Linked DNA regions of Lacrimispora indolis DSM 755. The protein of the gene in region 1 binds, or shares a complex with, the protein of each later gene. Links are inferred from orthologs where the notes say so. Each region holds a gene or a part of one and is shown on either strand. Other genes may lie near its edges. The genes, in order: secY and secG.

The links.
Region 2: the proteins of secY (region 1) and secG are in contact, whole or in part, in a crystal structure (PDB 5AWW), measured with the Thermus thermophilus proteins. The link is inferred for Lacrimispora indolis DSM 755 from one-to-one orthologs. Residues at the interface, in WP_096411648.1 of Thermus thermophilus: Leu14, Gln16, Arg17, Phe20, Ile34, Pro35, Pro37, Ile72, Arg108, Arg109, Asn112, Gln113, Arg116, Ile117, Ile120, Pro145, Gly146, Trp147, Phe152, Phe155, Val156, Val159, Thr160, Val162, Ala163, Gly164, Ala166, Leu167, Trp170, Glu173; in WP_223903268.1 of Thermus thermophilus: Tyr5, Ile9, Tyr12, Leu13, Ala16, Leu19, Val20, Val23, Leu24, Gln26, Glu27, Pro28, Gln30, Gly31, Ala32, Asp34, Leu35, Met36, Gly37, Gly38, Ser39, Ala40, Asp41, Leu42, Phe43, Ala45, Arg46, Val48, Tyr53, Thr56.

The regions. Positions count from the first base shown.
Region 1 is NZ_AZUI01000001.1:992,762-1,000,590, reverse strand. Bases 4,315-7,283 are described here. They hold secY (preprotein translocase subunit SecY), read left to right. Parts: upstream 4,315-5,122; coding sequence 5,123-6,445; downstream 6,446-7,283. Other genes in these bases: map (type I methionyl aminopeptidase), read left to right, coding at 7,192-7,283; K401_RS0104780 (adenylate kinase), read left to right, coding at 6,544-7,188; rplO (50S ribosomal protein L15), read left to right, coding at 4,681-5,121; rpmD (50S ribosomal protein L30), read left to right, coding at 4,472-4,654; rpsE (30S ribosomal protein S5), read left to right, coding at 4,315-4,458. Also shown: rpsC (30S ribosomal protein S3), read left to right, coding at 1-45; rplP (50S ribosomal protein L16), read left to right, coding at 45-470; rpmC (50S ribosomal protein L29), read left to right, coding at 473-679; rpsQ (30S ribosomal protein S17), read left to right, coding at 775-1,029; rplN (50S ribosomal protein L14), read left to right, coding at 1,056-1,424; rplX (50S ribosomal protein L24), read left to right, coding at 1,439-1,744; rplE (50S ribosomal protein L5), read left to right, coding at 1,766-2,305; K401_RS0104820 (type Z 30S ribosomal protein S14), read left to right, coding at 2,321-2,506; rpsH (30S ribosomal protein S8), read left to right, coding at 2,531-2,932; rplF (50S ribosomal protein L6), read left to right, coding at 3,000-3,542; rplR (50S ribosomal protein L18), read left to right, coding at 3,560-3,928; more of rpsE, read left to right, coding at 3,949-4,314; more of map, read left to right, coding at 7,284-7,829. UniProt on the Bacillus subtilis protein: The central subunit of the protein translocation channel SecYEG. Consists of two halves formed by TMs 1-5 and 6-10.
Region 2 is NZ_AZUI01000001.1:4,814,978-4,822,714, forward strand. The notes cover bases 3,390-6,266. They hold secG (preprotein translocase subunit SecG), read left to right. Parts: upstream 3,390-4,649; coding sequence 4,650-4,883; downstream 4,884-6,266. Other genes in these bases: K401_RS0123440 (MarR family winged helix-turn-helix transcriptional regulator), read right to left, coding at 3,390-4,056; rnr (ribonuclease R), read left to right, coding at 5,058-6,266. Also shown: K401_RS0123415 (beta-mannosidase), read left to right, coding at 1-401; K401_RS0123420 (phospho-sugar mutase), read left to right, coding at 394-2,127; K401_RS0123430 (hypothetical protein), read right to left, coding at 2,970-3,167; more of K401_RS0123440, read right to left, coding at 3,349-3,389; more of rnr, read left to right, coding at 6,267-7,166; SsrA-binding protein SmpB, read left to right, coding at 7,182-7,646; K401_RS0123460 (BMP family ABC transporter substrate-binding protein), read left to right, coding at 7,733-7,737. UniProt on the Bacillus subtilis protein: Involved in protein export. Participates in an early event of protein translocation.

The DNA.
Region 1 (7,829 bases):
GAAATACTTCCAACTAAAGGAAACAAGGAAGGGAGCGATAAATAATGTTAATGCCTAAAAGAGTTAAACGTCGTAAACAGTTCCGTGGATCCATGGCTGGTAAAGCGTTAAGAGGCAATACCATCAGCAACGGCGAGTTTGGTTTAGTTTCCACAGAACCATGCTGGATTAAATCGAACCAGATCGAGGCAGCCCGTGTTGCTATGACCCGTTATATCAAGCGTGGCGGTAAAGTCTGGATCAAGATTTTCCCGGATAAACCTGTAACAGCAAAGCCAGCAGAAACCCGTATGGGTTCCGGTAAGGGCGCTCTGGAATACTGGGTAGCAGTAGTAAAACCAGGCCGTGTATTATTCGAAATCGCTGGAGTACCTGAAGAAACAGCACGTGAAGCTTTACGTCTTGCTATGCATAAGTTACCGTGCAAGTGTAAGATTGCTGCTAAAGCAGATTTAGAAGGCGGTGAATGACAGTGAAAATTGATAAGTATGTTGAAGAATTAAAAGGAAAATCCGTTGCAGAGCTGCATGTAGAATTAGTAGCTGCAAAGAAAGAACTTTTCAACTTAAGATTCCAGAATGCAACCAACCAGCTTGACAACACAAGCAGGATCAAAGAGGTTCGCAAGAACATTGCCAGAATTCAGACTGTTATAACTGAGAAGGCTAAATTAGCTTAAGTTGCAGTTTTTTTAAAAAAGCACGACACACACGAGCGTGTGTAAACTTATAGATTGGGCCGCCAGGGCCAAAACTCGAAAGGAGAATACCGAACGTGGAAAGAAATTTAAGAAAAACCCGTACTGGTAAGGTTGTGAGCAGCAAGATGGATAAGACTATCGTTGTAGCGATTGAAGACCATGTAGAACATCCTTTATACGGCAAGATCGTAAAAAGAACGTATAAATTAAAAGCCCATGATGAGAAAAACGAATGCAATATGGGCGATACAGTGAAAGTAATGGAAACAAGACCGCTGTCAAAAGACAAGAGATGGAGACTTGTTGAGATTATCGGAAGAGCGAAATAATTTATTTCCAGGAAGGAGTAACAGGTATGATTCAGCAGGAAACCAGATTAAGGGTTGCCGACAATACCGGTGCAAAAGAGATCCTTTGTATCCGTGTTATGGGCGGCTCTACAAGAAGATATGCTAATATTGGTGATGTTATCGTTGCCAGCGTAAAAGATGCAACGCCTGGTGGTGTTGTTAAAAAGGGCGACGTTGTAAAGGCCGTAGTTGTACGCACCGTTAAGGGTGCACGCCGCAAAGACGGTTCCTATATCAAGTTCGATGAGAATGCTGCCGTAATTATCAAAGATGACAAGACTCCAAAAGGAACTCGTATCTTTGGACCGGTTGCCAGAGAGTTAAGAGAGAAACAGTTCATGAAGATTGTTTCCTTAGCTCCAGAAGTATTATAAGGAGGTGTCGGACTGTGCATAAAATTAAAAGAGATGACCTGGTAAAGGTTATCGCAGGAAAAGATAAAGACAAACAGGGCAAAGTTCTTCACATAGATACGAAGAATAACAGAGTGGTAGTGGAAGGCATCAACATGATCACAAAGCATGTAAAGCCAGGCCCAGGCAGCCCACAGGGTGGTATCATACAGAAAGAAGCTGCACTTGATATCTCCAACGTAATGCTTGTTGTTGACGGAAAAGCGACCAGAGTTGGTTTTGAAGTAAAAGACGGCAAAAAAGTCCGTGTTGCAAAAGCGACCGGTAAAGTAATTGACTAATTCGGAGAGGAGGAATAAAAATTGGCTAGATTAAAAGAGATATACCAGACAGAGATCGTAGAAGCTATGATCAAGAAATTTGGATATAAGAACGTCATGGAAGTGCCGAAGTTAAATAAGATTGTCATCAATATGGGTATTGGTGAAGCAAAGGAAAATGCCAAGATTTTAGACTCTGCAGTAAGAGATTTAGAAATCATCTCCGGTCAGAAGGCAGTCTTGACAAAAGCTAAGAAATCAATTGCAAACTTCAAAATCAGAGAAGGTATGCCGATTGGCTGCAAAGTAACCTTACGCGGTCAGAGAATGTATGAATTTGCTGATCGTCTGATCAACCTTGCGCTTCCTCGTGTACGTGACTTCAGAGGTGTAAATCCTAATGCATTCGACGGCAGAGGAAACTACGCTCTTGGCATTAAGGAACAGCTTATTTTCCCTGAAATTGAGTACGATAAAGTTGACAAGGTAAGAGGTATGGACGTTATTTTCGTTACTACCGCTAAGACAGACGAAGAAGCCCGTGAACTTTTGACATTATTCAATATGCCATTTGCAAAATAGTAGGAGGAAGAATCCATGGCAAAGACTTCAATGAAGATCAAACAGCAGAGACCTGCAAAATTCTCCACAAGAGAATACAATCGCTGCAGAATCTGTGGTCGTCCACATGCTTATTTAAGAAAATACGGAATCTGCAGAATCTGCTTCCGTGAATTAGCATACAAGGGCCAGATCCCAGGCGTTAGAAAAGCAAGCTGGTAAAATAAGGAAGGAGGCAATTTCAAAATGACTATGAGCGATCCAATCGCAGATATGCTTACAAGAATCCGTAATGCAAATACTGCAAAACATGATACAGTAGATGTACCTTCATCTAAGATGAAATTAGCTATTGCTGATATCCTTGTAAAAGAGGGATACATTAAAAAATATGATGTCGTAGAAGACGGTGCATTCCAGACCATCAGGATCACCTTAAAATACGGTAAAGATAAGAATGAGAAAATCATTACAGGTATTAAGAGAATCTCCAAGCCAGGTTTACGTGTATACGCAAACAAGGAAGAGTTACCTAAAGTACTTGGCGGTTTAGGAACAGCTATTATCTCCACAAACCAGGGCGTAATTACCGATAAGGATGCACGCACTATAGGTATCGGCGGAGAAGTACTGGCATTTGTTTGGTAATTAACAGAAGCATCTGAAAACAGAAGGAGCGCAAAGTTCTTTCCGAAAATTTAAGGAGGTAAACGGCATGTCACGTATAGGAAGAATGCCTATCGCGGTTCCGGCAGGCGTAACTGTTGCAATCGCAGAAAATAATAAAGTGACTGTAAAAGGTCCTAAGGGAACTCTTGAAAGAGTGTTGCCATCTGAGATGACAATCAAAGAAGAAGATGGTCATATCGTTGTTACAAGACCTAACGATTTAAAGAAGATGAAATCCTTGCACGGTCTGACAAGAACCTTAGTAAACAACATGGTCGTTGGTGTTACCAACGGTTATGAGAAAAAGCTTGAAATCAATGGTGTTGGCTACAGAGCACAGAAGCAGGGCAAGAAACTGGTTCTTTCTCTTGGCTATTCCCACCCGGTAGAGATGGAAGATCCCGAAGGCATCGAATCTACCATGGAAGGACAGAACGTCATCATTATTAAAGGTATCGATAAAGAAAAAGTTGGCCAGTACGCTGCTGAAATCAGAGATAAGAGAAGACCTGAACCGTATAAGGGCAAGGGTATCAAGTATGCTGACGAAGTGATCAGACGTAAAGTTGGTAAGACTGGTAAGAAATAATTAAGGAGAGTGTAAAGATGGTTAGCAAACAGTCAAGAAGCGAAGTTCGCGTTAAAAAACACAACAGATTACGTAACCGTTTTGCAGGCACTGCAGAAAGACCGCGTTTAGCTGTGTTTAGAAGCAATAATCATATGTATGCTCAAATTATTGACGATACAGTTGGTAAGACTTTAGTCGCTGCTTCTACAGTAGAAAAAGAAGTAAAGGCAGAATTAGAGAAAACTAACGACGTTGATGCTGCAGCATATGTAGGTACCGTAGTGGCAAAGAGAGCCATTGAAAAAGGAATCAAAGAAGTTGTCTTTGACAGAGGCGGATTTATATATCAGGGTAAGATTCAGGCATTAGCAGACGCAGCCAGAGAAGCTGGTCTGGAATTCTAAGTAGAGAGGAGAATGACAGCGTGAAACGTACAATTTTTGAGGCAAGTCAGTTAGAATTAAACGACAGAGTAGTTGCTATCAAGCGCGTATCTAAAACCGTTAAAGGTGGACGTACCATGAGATTCTCTGCTTTAGTAGTCGTAGGTGATGGCAATGGCCACGTAGGTGCTGGTCTTGGCAAAGCCGGTGAAGTTCCAGAAGCAATCCGTAAGGGAAAAGAGGCTGCCGTTAAGAACATGGTTGCGGTTCCCATTGATGAGAACAGCAGCATTCCTCATGACCTGATCGGTAAATTCGGAAGTGCATCTGTACTTCTTAAGAGAGCTAACGAAGGTACAGGAGTTATCGCAGGAGGCCCTGCACGTGCGGTTTTAGAGCTTGCAGGTATTAAGAATATTCATTCTAAGTCCTTAGGTTCCAATAATAAGACCAATGTAGTTTTAGCTACTATCGAGGGATTAACCCGGTTAAAAACTCCTGAGGAAGTTGCAAAGCTTCGCGGCAAATCTGTAGAAGAGATTTTAGGCTAAGGAGGATATGAAAATGGCAGATAAATTAAAAATCACATTGGTGAAATCCCCGATCGGCGCAGTTCCGAAGCATAAAGCAACCGTTGAAGCATTAGGCTTAAAGAAGCTTCATAAGACAGTTGAAATGCCGGACAATAACGCGGTCAGAGGTATGATCGCCAACGTGCGTCATTTAGTAAAAGTTGAAGAGATTTAAGAGAATACAGTAAGGAGGTGCAAGCGATGGATTTATCAAATTTACAGCCTGCGTTAGGTTCCAAACACAGCGACAACTTCAGAAGAGGCCGCGGACATGGTTCAGGAAACGGCAAGACAGCAGGTAAGGGTCATAAGGGACAGAAGGCACGTTCCGGTGCTACCAGACCAGGTTTTGAAGGCGGCCAGATGCCTTTATACAGACGTATTCCTAAGAGAGGCTTTACAAATAGAAATACTAAAACCATTATCGGTATCAATGTAAATGCATTAGAGGCATTCGAAAACGATACGGTTGTTACTGTTGAAACTTTAATAGAGAGCGGTATTGTTAAGAATCCGCGTGACGGTGTTAAGATCCTTGGAAATGGAGAATTAACCAAAAAGCTTACAGTAAAGGTAGATGCTTTCAGCGAAGGCGCAAAAACCAAAATCGAGGCTTTAGGTGGAACCTGCGAGGTGATCTAATATGTTAAAAACACTCCGTAATGCATTCAAGATCAAGGACTTAAGAAAGAAACTCATCTTTACGTTCCTGATGCTGGTGGTTACCAGAATCGGTTCTCAGCTGCCGATTCCAGGAGTTGAAACAAGCTTTTTCAAAGATTTTTTTGCTCAGCAGAACAACGATGCGTTTGGATTTTTCAACGCCATGACTGGCAGCTCTTTTACCAACATGTCCGTGTTCGCTCTGAGCATTACCCCTTACATCACATCTTCCATCATCATGCAGCTTTTGACCATTGCGATTCCAAAGCTTGAGGAAATGCAGCGAGATGGTGAAGACGGAAGAAAAAAGATTGCAGAATACACCCGTTACGTAACAGTTGGTCTGGCTTTGATCGAGTCCGTCGCTATGGCGGTCGGATTCGGCGGCCAGGGTCTGTTAAAAGAATTTAATGCCTTAAGCATTATTATCGCTGTTGCAACCATGACGGCAGGAAGTGCTCTTCTGATGTGGATCGGTGAGCGGATTACGGAAAAGGGTGTAGGCAATGGTATTTCCATGGTCCTGTCATTTAACATCATTTCCAGCTTTCCGACTGATGCGTCAACCTTATATACCAGATTTATGTCTGGAAAATCGGTTGCCGTAGCAGCAGTTGCAGCCATTGTTATCATTGCTGTTATTGTGGCAATCGTGGTATTTGTTATTATCCTTCAGGATGGAGAGAGAAGGATTCCAGTACAGTATTCCAAAAAGATGCAGGGACGGAAGATGGTCGGCGGCCAAGCCACCAATATTCCGTTAAAAGTGAATACAGCCGGCGTTATTCCGGTGATTTTCGCTTCCTCCATTATGTCGTTCCCGGTTGTAATCTCCCAGTTCTTTGGGGCGAGTATCAACTACAACAGCATTGGAGGCCACATTTTGGCGGCGCTGAACTCTTCCAGCTGGTTCAAGCCGGAAAGACCGGTGTATACTATCGGCCTGGCCGTTTACGTGGCACTTATTATTGTGTTCGCTTACTTCTATACATCAATTACGTTTAACCCGCTTGAAGTTGCGAATAACATGAAGAAGTCCGGCGGCTTTATCCCGGGTATCCGCCCAGGAAAGCCTACCAGCGATTACCTCAATTCTATTTTAAACTATATCGTATTTATAGGCGCATGCGGCCTGACGATTATCTGTATCGTTCCGATCATGGTGTCCGGTTTATTCAATGTAAGCCGTTTATCATTCGGCGGCACATCCTTGATCATCATCGTCAGCGTAGTCTTAGAAACGTTAAAGGCGATTGAATCTCAGATGCTTGTGCGCTATTATAAAGGCTTTTTAAACGATTAGAGGACAAACCAAGAGAAACACGCGCGGCGTGTTTTTCTTGGAATTTGTATTATTATCCTTAAAGAAGTTATGTATTTCATGTAAGGGAGGGACTGTCTATGAAAATTATCATGTTAGGTGCTCCTGGTGCCGGCAAAGGCACCCAGGCAAAAAAGATTGCCGAAAGGTATCAGATTCCCCATATTTCTACCGGAGACATTTTTCGCTCCAACATCAAGGAGGGGACAGAGTTAGGCAGGAAGGCAAAGGAATACATGGATCAGGGTGCTCTTGTGCCGGATGAACTGACCATTGGGATGCTCATGGACCGCATTCAGAAGGAAGACTGTGTAAACGGATACGTACTGGATGGTTTTCCTAGAACCATTCCGCAGGCTGAAAGCCTTAAAAAGGCACTTTCTGAGATGGGGCAGAAGATTGACTTTGCGATTAATGTAGACGTACCGGATGAGAAGATTATAGACAGAATGGCAGGCCGCCGTGCCTGTATTGCCTGTGGAGCTACATATCACATTGTGTATAATCCAAGCAGGGTTCCCGATGTATGTGATGTATGCGGGGCAGGTCTTGTCCTGCGGGATGATGATAAGCCGGAAACTGTTAAAAGACGTTTGTCGGTCTACCATGATCAGACGAAACCTCTGATCGATTATTATAAGGAAGCAGGTGTACTGGTGAATATCGATGGAACACAGGATTTAAGCAAGGTGTTCTCGGACATCTCTGCTGTTTTAGGAGCATAGTTTATGTCAGTTACGATCAAATCTGCAAGAGAGATAGAACTTATGAGAGAGGCAGGAAAGATTCTTTGTAAAACTCATGAAGAGCTTTCAAAAGCCTTGAAGCCGGGAATGACAACCTGGGATATTGATCATCTGGGAGAAGAAATCATAAGGAGTTATGGCTGTACGCCCTCTTTCCTGAATTATAATGGTTATCCTGCATCCATCTGCGTTTCCGTAAACGATGAGGTGGTTCACGGGATTCCAAGTAAGAAGCGTGTTTTAGCAGAGGGCGATATCGTAAGTCTGGATGCCGGAGTTATTTACAAAGGATATCATTCCGATGCAGCAAGGACTTACGGGATCGGAGAGATCACTCCTTTCGCAGGACAGCTCATAGAAGTGACAAGACAATGTTTCTTTGAAGGGATTAAATTTGCAAAATCTGGCAATCATCTGAATGATATATCTGCTGCAATCCAGAACTATGCGGAAAAGTTTGGCTTTGGAGTTGTCCGGGATCTGGTAGGCCATGGAATCGGCTCTCATTTGCATGAGGAGCCAGAGGTACCGAACTTTGCACGGAAAAGACGGGGAATCAAATTAAAGCCGGGAATGACTCTGGCCATCGAACCCATGATCAATGGGGGAACGCCTGAGGT
Region 2 (7,737 bases), 3.8 Mb from region 1 along the record:
TTAAACAGGGAAAGTTTGAGACCCGCATCGCTCCTTTGTCAGTAGAAAAACTCCCATTGCTGGATTTCTCGGAAATGGACGGAAGGGAATGCTATCTGTCTTACAGCCTGTATCAGGAGGAGGTATTGGTTTCCCATGGTTTCAGCCTGTTCGTGCCGCCCAAGCATTTTGTGTTTTGTAACCCAAAACTGAAAGTTTGGACGGAAGGAGACGAGATTTTTGTAAAAGCTGAGGCGTATGCAAAGGGAGTTGAGATTGGAAACAGAGCCGGTGATCTGCTCCTTTCTGATAATTATTTTGATATGGATTCCGGTATAAAAAAGGTACGGATTGCAGACGGCGGACCGGAGGGGCTGTATGCAAGGAGCATCTATGAGATAGGGAGAAGCAGTGATGAGTGATTACAGGAAGGAATATCAGAAATGGTGCAGGGATGAATACTTCGATGCTGAGACGAGAAAAGAGCTCCTGGGCCTCAACGATGAGGAAGAGATCAGAGACCGTTTTTACCGGGAGCTGGAGTTTGGAACAGGCGGTTTAAGAGGCGTAATGGGAGCAGGATTAAACCGGATGAACTGCTATACCGTGAGAAAAGCCACCCAGGGGCTCGCCAATTATATGAAGCGGCAGGAAGGTGAGAAAAAAGCGGTAATCGCTTATGATTCCCGCCATAATTCCGGAGAGTTTGCCATGGAAGCAGCTCTGTGTCTCTGTGCCAACGGAATCCAGGTGTTTCTGTTTGATGATCTGCGTCCAACGCCGGAACTGTCTTTTGCCGTCAGAGAACTGGGCTGTATGGCAGGAATCGTGGTGACGGCCAGCCATAACCCTTCGGAATATAATGGCTATAAGGTCTATTGGTCGGATGGGGCACAGATCACATGGCCGAAAGATATGGAGATTCTCCAGGAGGTGAGGGCGGTAACCGACTTTTCCTGCGTTAAGAGCATGTGCAGAGAAAAGGCCCAATGCGAAGGACTGCTCCGATTCATTGGTGAGGAGATGGAGACCTGTTACATAAACGCTCTGAAAGTTCTGGTGCAGGAGCCGGAAGTTTTAAAAAAAGGTGCACCGGATTTAAAAATTGTATATACCCCCCTCCATGGAACGGGAAACGTGCCGGTAAAGAGAATTCTAAAAGAGCTTGGATTTGAAAAAGTATATGTTGTGGAGAAACAGGAACAGCCGGACGGCAATTTTCCTACGGTCAATTCTCCTAATCCGGAGGATGAAAAGGCATTTGTCATGGCACTTGCATTGGCAAGGAAAGTGGATGCTGACCTGGTGCTGGCAACTGATCCCGATGCGGACCGTTTAGGCGTGTATGCGAAGGAGGGAAAAACCGGTGACTACATGGCATTTACCGGTAATATGTCCGGAATGATTATCTGTGAATACCTTTTGAGCCGCAGGAAGGAAAAACGCACACTGCCCCAAAACGGTGCTGTTGTAACGACCATTGTTTCCGGAAAAATGGCAAAAGCCGCCTGCCGTGAATATGGGGTAACGCTTATTGAGACACTGACCGGTTTCAAATACATCGGAGAACAGATAAGACTTTTTGAAGAACAGGGAACCTATGAGTATCTCTTTGGATTTGAAGAAAGTTATGGCTGCCTCATTGGCACTAATTCCCGGGATAAGGACGCGGTATCCGCTGTCATGACCCTATGCGAGGCGGCAGTTTATTATAGAAGTCAGGGGCTGACCCTATGGGATCAAATGGAGACCCTTTATAAGAAATACGGATGTTACAGAGAAAGTCTCCATACCATTGTAAAGGCAGGGCCAGAGGGATCGGAGGAAATTACCGGCCTGTTGGAAGAGCTGAGACGTAATCCATTCAAATCAGTGGGAGGATTTGGAACAGTGGAATTTTACGACTACAGGGAGGATTGGAAAATCAGACTGAAGGATGGAACAAGAGCGCGGACAGGACTTCCGCGGTCCGATGTCCTGTATTACCTGTTGGAAGAGGACAACTGGATCTGTATCAGACCCTCAGGCACAGAACCCAAGGTCAAGATTTATATAGGGACCCGGGCAGAGACGCTGGGGGAGGCAGAAGATCGGCTTTCTGCTATTTGGAACGATGTGGAAGGCAGGCTCGCTGCAGAATTTGTTTGAATGGCGGGCCGTGAAAGATGAAGAGGAAAAGCGGCATTTTACGAAAAACTCGGCAGCGGTTGTTTTTACAGCCGCTGCCTGAACCATTTATGCTGTTTTGCCTGAAAAATGGATGTTATAAATATCAGCATAAATGCCGTTTTTGGATATCAGTTCATTGTGAGTGCCGGTTTCTGCGATGTCGCCGTTTTGCATTACCACAATGCTGTCGGCATGATAAATAGTTGACAGGCGATGGGCCACCACGAAGCTGGTACGTCCTTTGAGCAATTGCCACATGGCCTTTTGTATGACCATTTCAGTCCGGCTGTCCACGTTGGAAGTGGCTTCATCAAGGAGGATAATTTCCGGATCAGCAACAAAGGCGCGGGCAATGGTGATAAGCTGCTTTTGTCCCTGTGATATATTGTCTGCACCTCCATAGCGGAAGCTCACCTGTTCACAGGAAAGGGAGGAACAGCCATCTGTTGTTTCTGATTCAGGGGCGTCCATAATGCTTAAATTGGTATCCAGAATCTCATAAACACGCTTTGCCGATACCTGGCCGCGGGGGAGTGTGAGGATGACATTGGTCAGCAGTCCAAAACCTATCAGGATTTGCATGGAATAGTTAATGGCCGCTATGATCGCGCCCACCTCCAAATTTCCGGAGGCCCCACGGCTTCCGCCGATCCACAGGATGGCTAAGGTGGCCATATTCAGGATCAAGGTGATCAAAGGTACAAAAATGCTCATAATGGTGCCTGCCGTGACAGCGGTCTGGGTATAAGCACGATTGATTTCCCCATACTTTCTGCAGTCTTCCTCTTCCTTGGCAAATGCGCGGATCACACGAACTCCGGTCAAGCCCTGCAAAGGGTAAAGATCAGCATAAGGCCGCCCTGCCTCCAGATATAGCCGATGTCTCCAGCTGCGATGCCCTTGTCAACAATGCCTGCCGTGAGATAAGGGAGATACAGGGCGCTTCCCGTTTGTATAAGCAGGAACATAATGGCCAGTATGGTTTTTACAGGAGGCAGCCGTTTCAAAATTCTAAGCATTGGCAGCCCCTTCTTTTTGATCGAACATGGTACGGATGAGATGGTTTATTCCATAAATGAAAAGTATAATAAAAGACATAATAACTCCTTTCTGCCTGAAAAAAGGCGCAAAAAAATAAAGGCGCTGCCAAATGGCTTTTGGAAAGACAGCGCCAATGCTGTTATTGCTGGGTATCATTATTTATTCTTCGTCATCGTGGGGAGTTTTGGGCGGAGGAGGCGTCGGCCTGCCAAAGAAATTTGGTCCGTGTCCGTTGAGTCTTGGATCATTGCAGCCTGGTTCAAAATGTCCGGCGCCATGAGAATCTCCCGGCCTTCTGTTCTGCCAGCCATGATAGTCTTCTCTGCGGCCAAACGGGTGCCGGCCGCCATGCATAAACATTGTCTCAAACCGTTCATTTCCCATCCTCTCACGGGCAGAGCGAAGCCATTCCAGCCTTTCGCTGTCCTCATCATCCCCAAGCTGGGCTTCAAGTGCCGCGATGACGCGGTCGAGATACTCACCGAATAAGGTTTGTTCCTCCTCGCTGAGGCAGTTGAAAATATCTCCAAAATCCGAGCGGGGCTGCTGCTCATTTTTTCCTTTTTCCGTGAGCTGTACCAGCATGACGCGTCTGTCAGCTTCTGAAGGAGTGCGGGTGATATAACCGCCTTTCTCCAGCTTGTTAAGAAGCTCATTAAGGGATTGTATCCGAATCCCCAGCAGATAAGACAAGTCTTTTGTGCTGATTTCCGATTGCATTTTGAGCATTGCCAAAACCCTGCCTTGCCCCCGGGTTGGATCGGCCATGGGGCCGTGCTGTGCATGTTGCTGTAAATGGTGACGCTGTAAAAGCCATTGAAGCCTTGAGAGCTTTTCGTAAAGCTCTGTAAAATTATCTTCCATCATAATAACTACCTCCTAAATTTGAAAGTTAATCAGGTACCTTAAATACATTGTAATGGTACCTGATGAAAATGTCAAGAAAATTTTTGAAAGGTACCTGTTTATTCTTTGCTTCTTATGCCGGAGTATTTTCAATCAATAAATTTCAATATAAAGTAAGAGGGAAGAAGCAAATTCTCTAAAAGTCCGGATAAGCCGGGAGTCAGGAACATGGAAAGGTGGAAAGACATACCTGGAGCGTGACAGGCAAAAGGAGGAAGAATAAAGAATAAGGATATAGGCGGGGTGGAGACAAAGGAAATCAGCTTATAAAAAATCCTGCAGGTAAAAGAGTTGAATGTTTATCAAAGGAGGGTGAGAAATTAAGAAGCTTCTATTAATAATAAGGTCAAAAAATCAGAGAGAGTTTTCTTATGAGATGTGATCATTTCCAAGACGCAGCAGAAAGTGGTAAAAGAAAATCTTTGGATACAGATTAAGGTCAGGGACCTGATGCTGGGTTATATGAGCCAATGAATATTAAAATATAAAAATATATTGTATTTTCAGAAAAATTATGGTATGATAACCTGTGTTTGACTATAGGAGGTGGAAACGTGATCAGGATTATTTTATCAATCATATTTGTTATCATATGTGTTGCTTTATCAGCAATAATTCTTTTACAGGAAGGAAAGAGTCAGGGCCTGGGTTCTATCGGCGGTATGGCAGATACCTACTGGGGCAAAAATAAAGGCCGTTCCATGGAAGGAAAGCTGGAGAAATTCACAAAATACGGAGCAGTCCTGTTTTTTATTCTGGCACTGGTACTGAATCTGAATATACTGTAAGGACAAAACACTCTTGTATGGTAACAAGGGTGTTTTTTTCACATTATGGGAAGATTTTGTAATACCTCCCGGTAAAGTGCGGATAATAAAGAAAAGAATAAAAGATTAATAGATAAAAATGATATTTAAGAGAGGAAGACAATGACAGAAGAACAATTAATGCAGCGGAAAGCCATGCTTCTCCAGCTGTTTGAAGACCCTGCCTATGTGCCTATGAAATTAAAGGAGCTGGCTATGCTTTTTGATATTCCCAAGGATCAAAGGGAAGATTTAAAAGAGGTACTGGATACACTTTTGGCAGAAGGAAAGATCGGTATATCACAAAAAGGAAAATACGGAAAACCGGACTTAGGTTCCATTGCCGGAATATTTTTTGGACATTCCAAGGGCTTTGGTTTTGTTACGGTGGAAGGACTGGATCAGGATATTTATATTCCGGAAGATAAAACAGGCGGCGCCCTTCACGGGGATACGGTGCTGGTATCCGCCGAATCAAAGCCAGGAAACGGAAAAAGGGCGGAAGGCCATGTTGTCAAGGTGCTGGAGCATGCCAATGGGCAGATCATAGGGTATTATCAGAAAAATAAGAATTTTGGTTTTGTTATCCCGGATAACCAGAAAATTTCAAAGGATGTATTCATTCCACAGGGCAAGGATATGGGTGCCATGACCGGCCACAAGGTGGTGGTTAAAGTTACTGATTTCGGAGGGGCAGAACGGAAGCCGGAAGGGATTATAACGGAGATTCTTGGACATGTTAACGATCCGGGTACGGATATTCTTTCCATTGTAAGGGCATACGGGCTTCCGGAGGAATTTCCAGACAGTGTGATGAAACAGGTTGCAGCAGTTCCGGATGCAATTAGCGGAAAAGATATGCAGGGACGTCTGGATCTTAGAAGTTTGCAGACAGTTACCATTGATGGAGAAGATGCAAAGGATCTTGACGATGCCATCACCATATCAAAAAAGGATGGAATCTATACTTTAGGCGTTCATATCGCGGATGTTACCAATTATGTGACGGAAAACAGCCCTTTGGATGAGGAAGCCTTAAGGAGAGGGACCAGTGTATATCTGGTGGATCGGGTAATCCCCATGCTGCCTCATAAGCTGTCAAACGGAATCTGCTCCCTGAATCAAGGGGAAGACCGTCTGGCTTTAAGCTGCATCATGGACATTGATGGAAACGGCAACGTAATGGGACATAGAATTGCAGAGACCGTCATAAACGTAGACCGGAGAATGACCTATACGGCAGTGAATGCCATTGTGACCGATCATTATGAGGCAGTGATGAAAGAATATGAGGAATTTATTCCCATGTTTGAGCAGATGAAGGAACTGGCCGGTATTCTGCGGGAAAAGAGGAAAAAGAGAGGTTCCATTGATTTTGACTTCCCGGAGACAAAGGTGATTCTTGATGAGCGGGGAAAGCCATTGGAGATTAAGCCTTATGAAAGAAATGCAGCGACTAAAATCATCGAGGATTTTATGCTCATGGCAAATGAAACAGTTGCAGAGGATTATTTCTGGCAGGAGATCCCTTTTCTTTACCGGACCCATGACAACCCGGATCCGGAAAAGATGAAGAGTCTTGCCACGCTGATCAACAATTTTGGATATTCCATCCGTTTCCACAATGGAGAAGTTTATCCCAAGGAAGTCCAGAAGCTCCTAGCCAATGCGGAGGATACGCCGGAGGAAGCCCTGATCAGCCGTCTGGCCCTGCGTTCCATGAAGCAGGCCAAATATACGGTGGCAAATACCGGCCATTTTGGTCTGGCTGCCAAATATTATACTCACTTTACTTCGCCCATCAGAAGGTATCCGGACTTGCAGATCCACCGGATTATAAAAGAGAACTTAAGGGCAGGTTTAACGGAAAAGAGGATCAGCCATTACGATAAGATACTTCAGCAGGTGTCTGTCCAGTCCTCTGTCACAGAGCGGAGAGCCGATGAAGCGGAGCGGGAGACCATTAAGCTTAAAAAGTGTGAATATATGGAAAGGCATATTGGAGAAGAGTTTGACGGAGTGATCTCTGGAGTGACAAACTGGGGGCTTTATGTGGAACTTCCCAATACTGTGGAAGGATTGATTCATGTGAATCAGCTTCAGGATGATTATTATCGTTTTGATGAAGAGCATTATGAGCTGGTAGGTGAAATGACCAGGAAAACCTATAAACTTGGTCAGCCTATCCGGGTTATAGTGGCGGGTACGGATAAGCTTTTGCGTACCATCGACTTTATTCCGGCGAAGGATTTTGAAGAGGAATAACAGGAGGATTGTAAAATGGGGAAAGAAAGTTTCAAATTAATTGCCAACAACAAAAAGGCATATCACGATTATTTTATTGATGAAAAATATGAGGCCGGCATTGAACTGGCCGGAACGGAAGTAAAATCCATCCGCATGGGCAAATGCAGTGTTAAGGAATCCTTTGTCAGGATCGACAAAGGAGAAGTTTATGTCTGTGGAATGAATATCAGCCCATATGAAAAAGGGAATATCTTTAACAAAGACCCTTTAAGGGTCAGAAAGCTGCTGCTTCACAAGGCCGAGATCGGAAAACTGGATGCAAAGATTGCTCAGAAGGGGTATACCCTGGTTCCGCTTCAGGTATATTTTAAGGGAAGCCTGGTAAAGGTGGAAATTGGCCTTGCCAGAGGTAAAAAACTATATGATAAGAGAGAAGACATTGCTAAAAAGGATCAAAAAAGGGAATTGGAAAGAGACTTTAAGGTGAGGAATCTTTAGCTGGGAGACACTTTAAGCCTCCTAAATCTGTACAGAAGACTGTTTTAATGCTAAAATAGCCTTATTAAAAGATGGAGGAAAAGCGGATGGC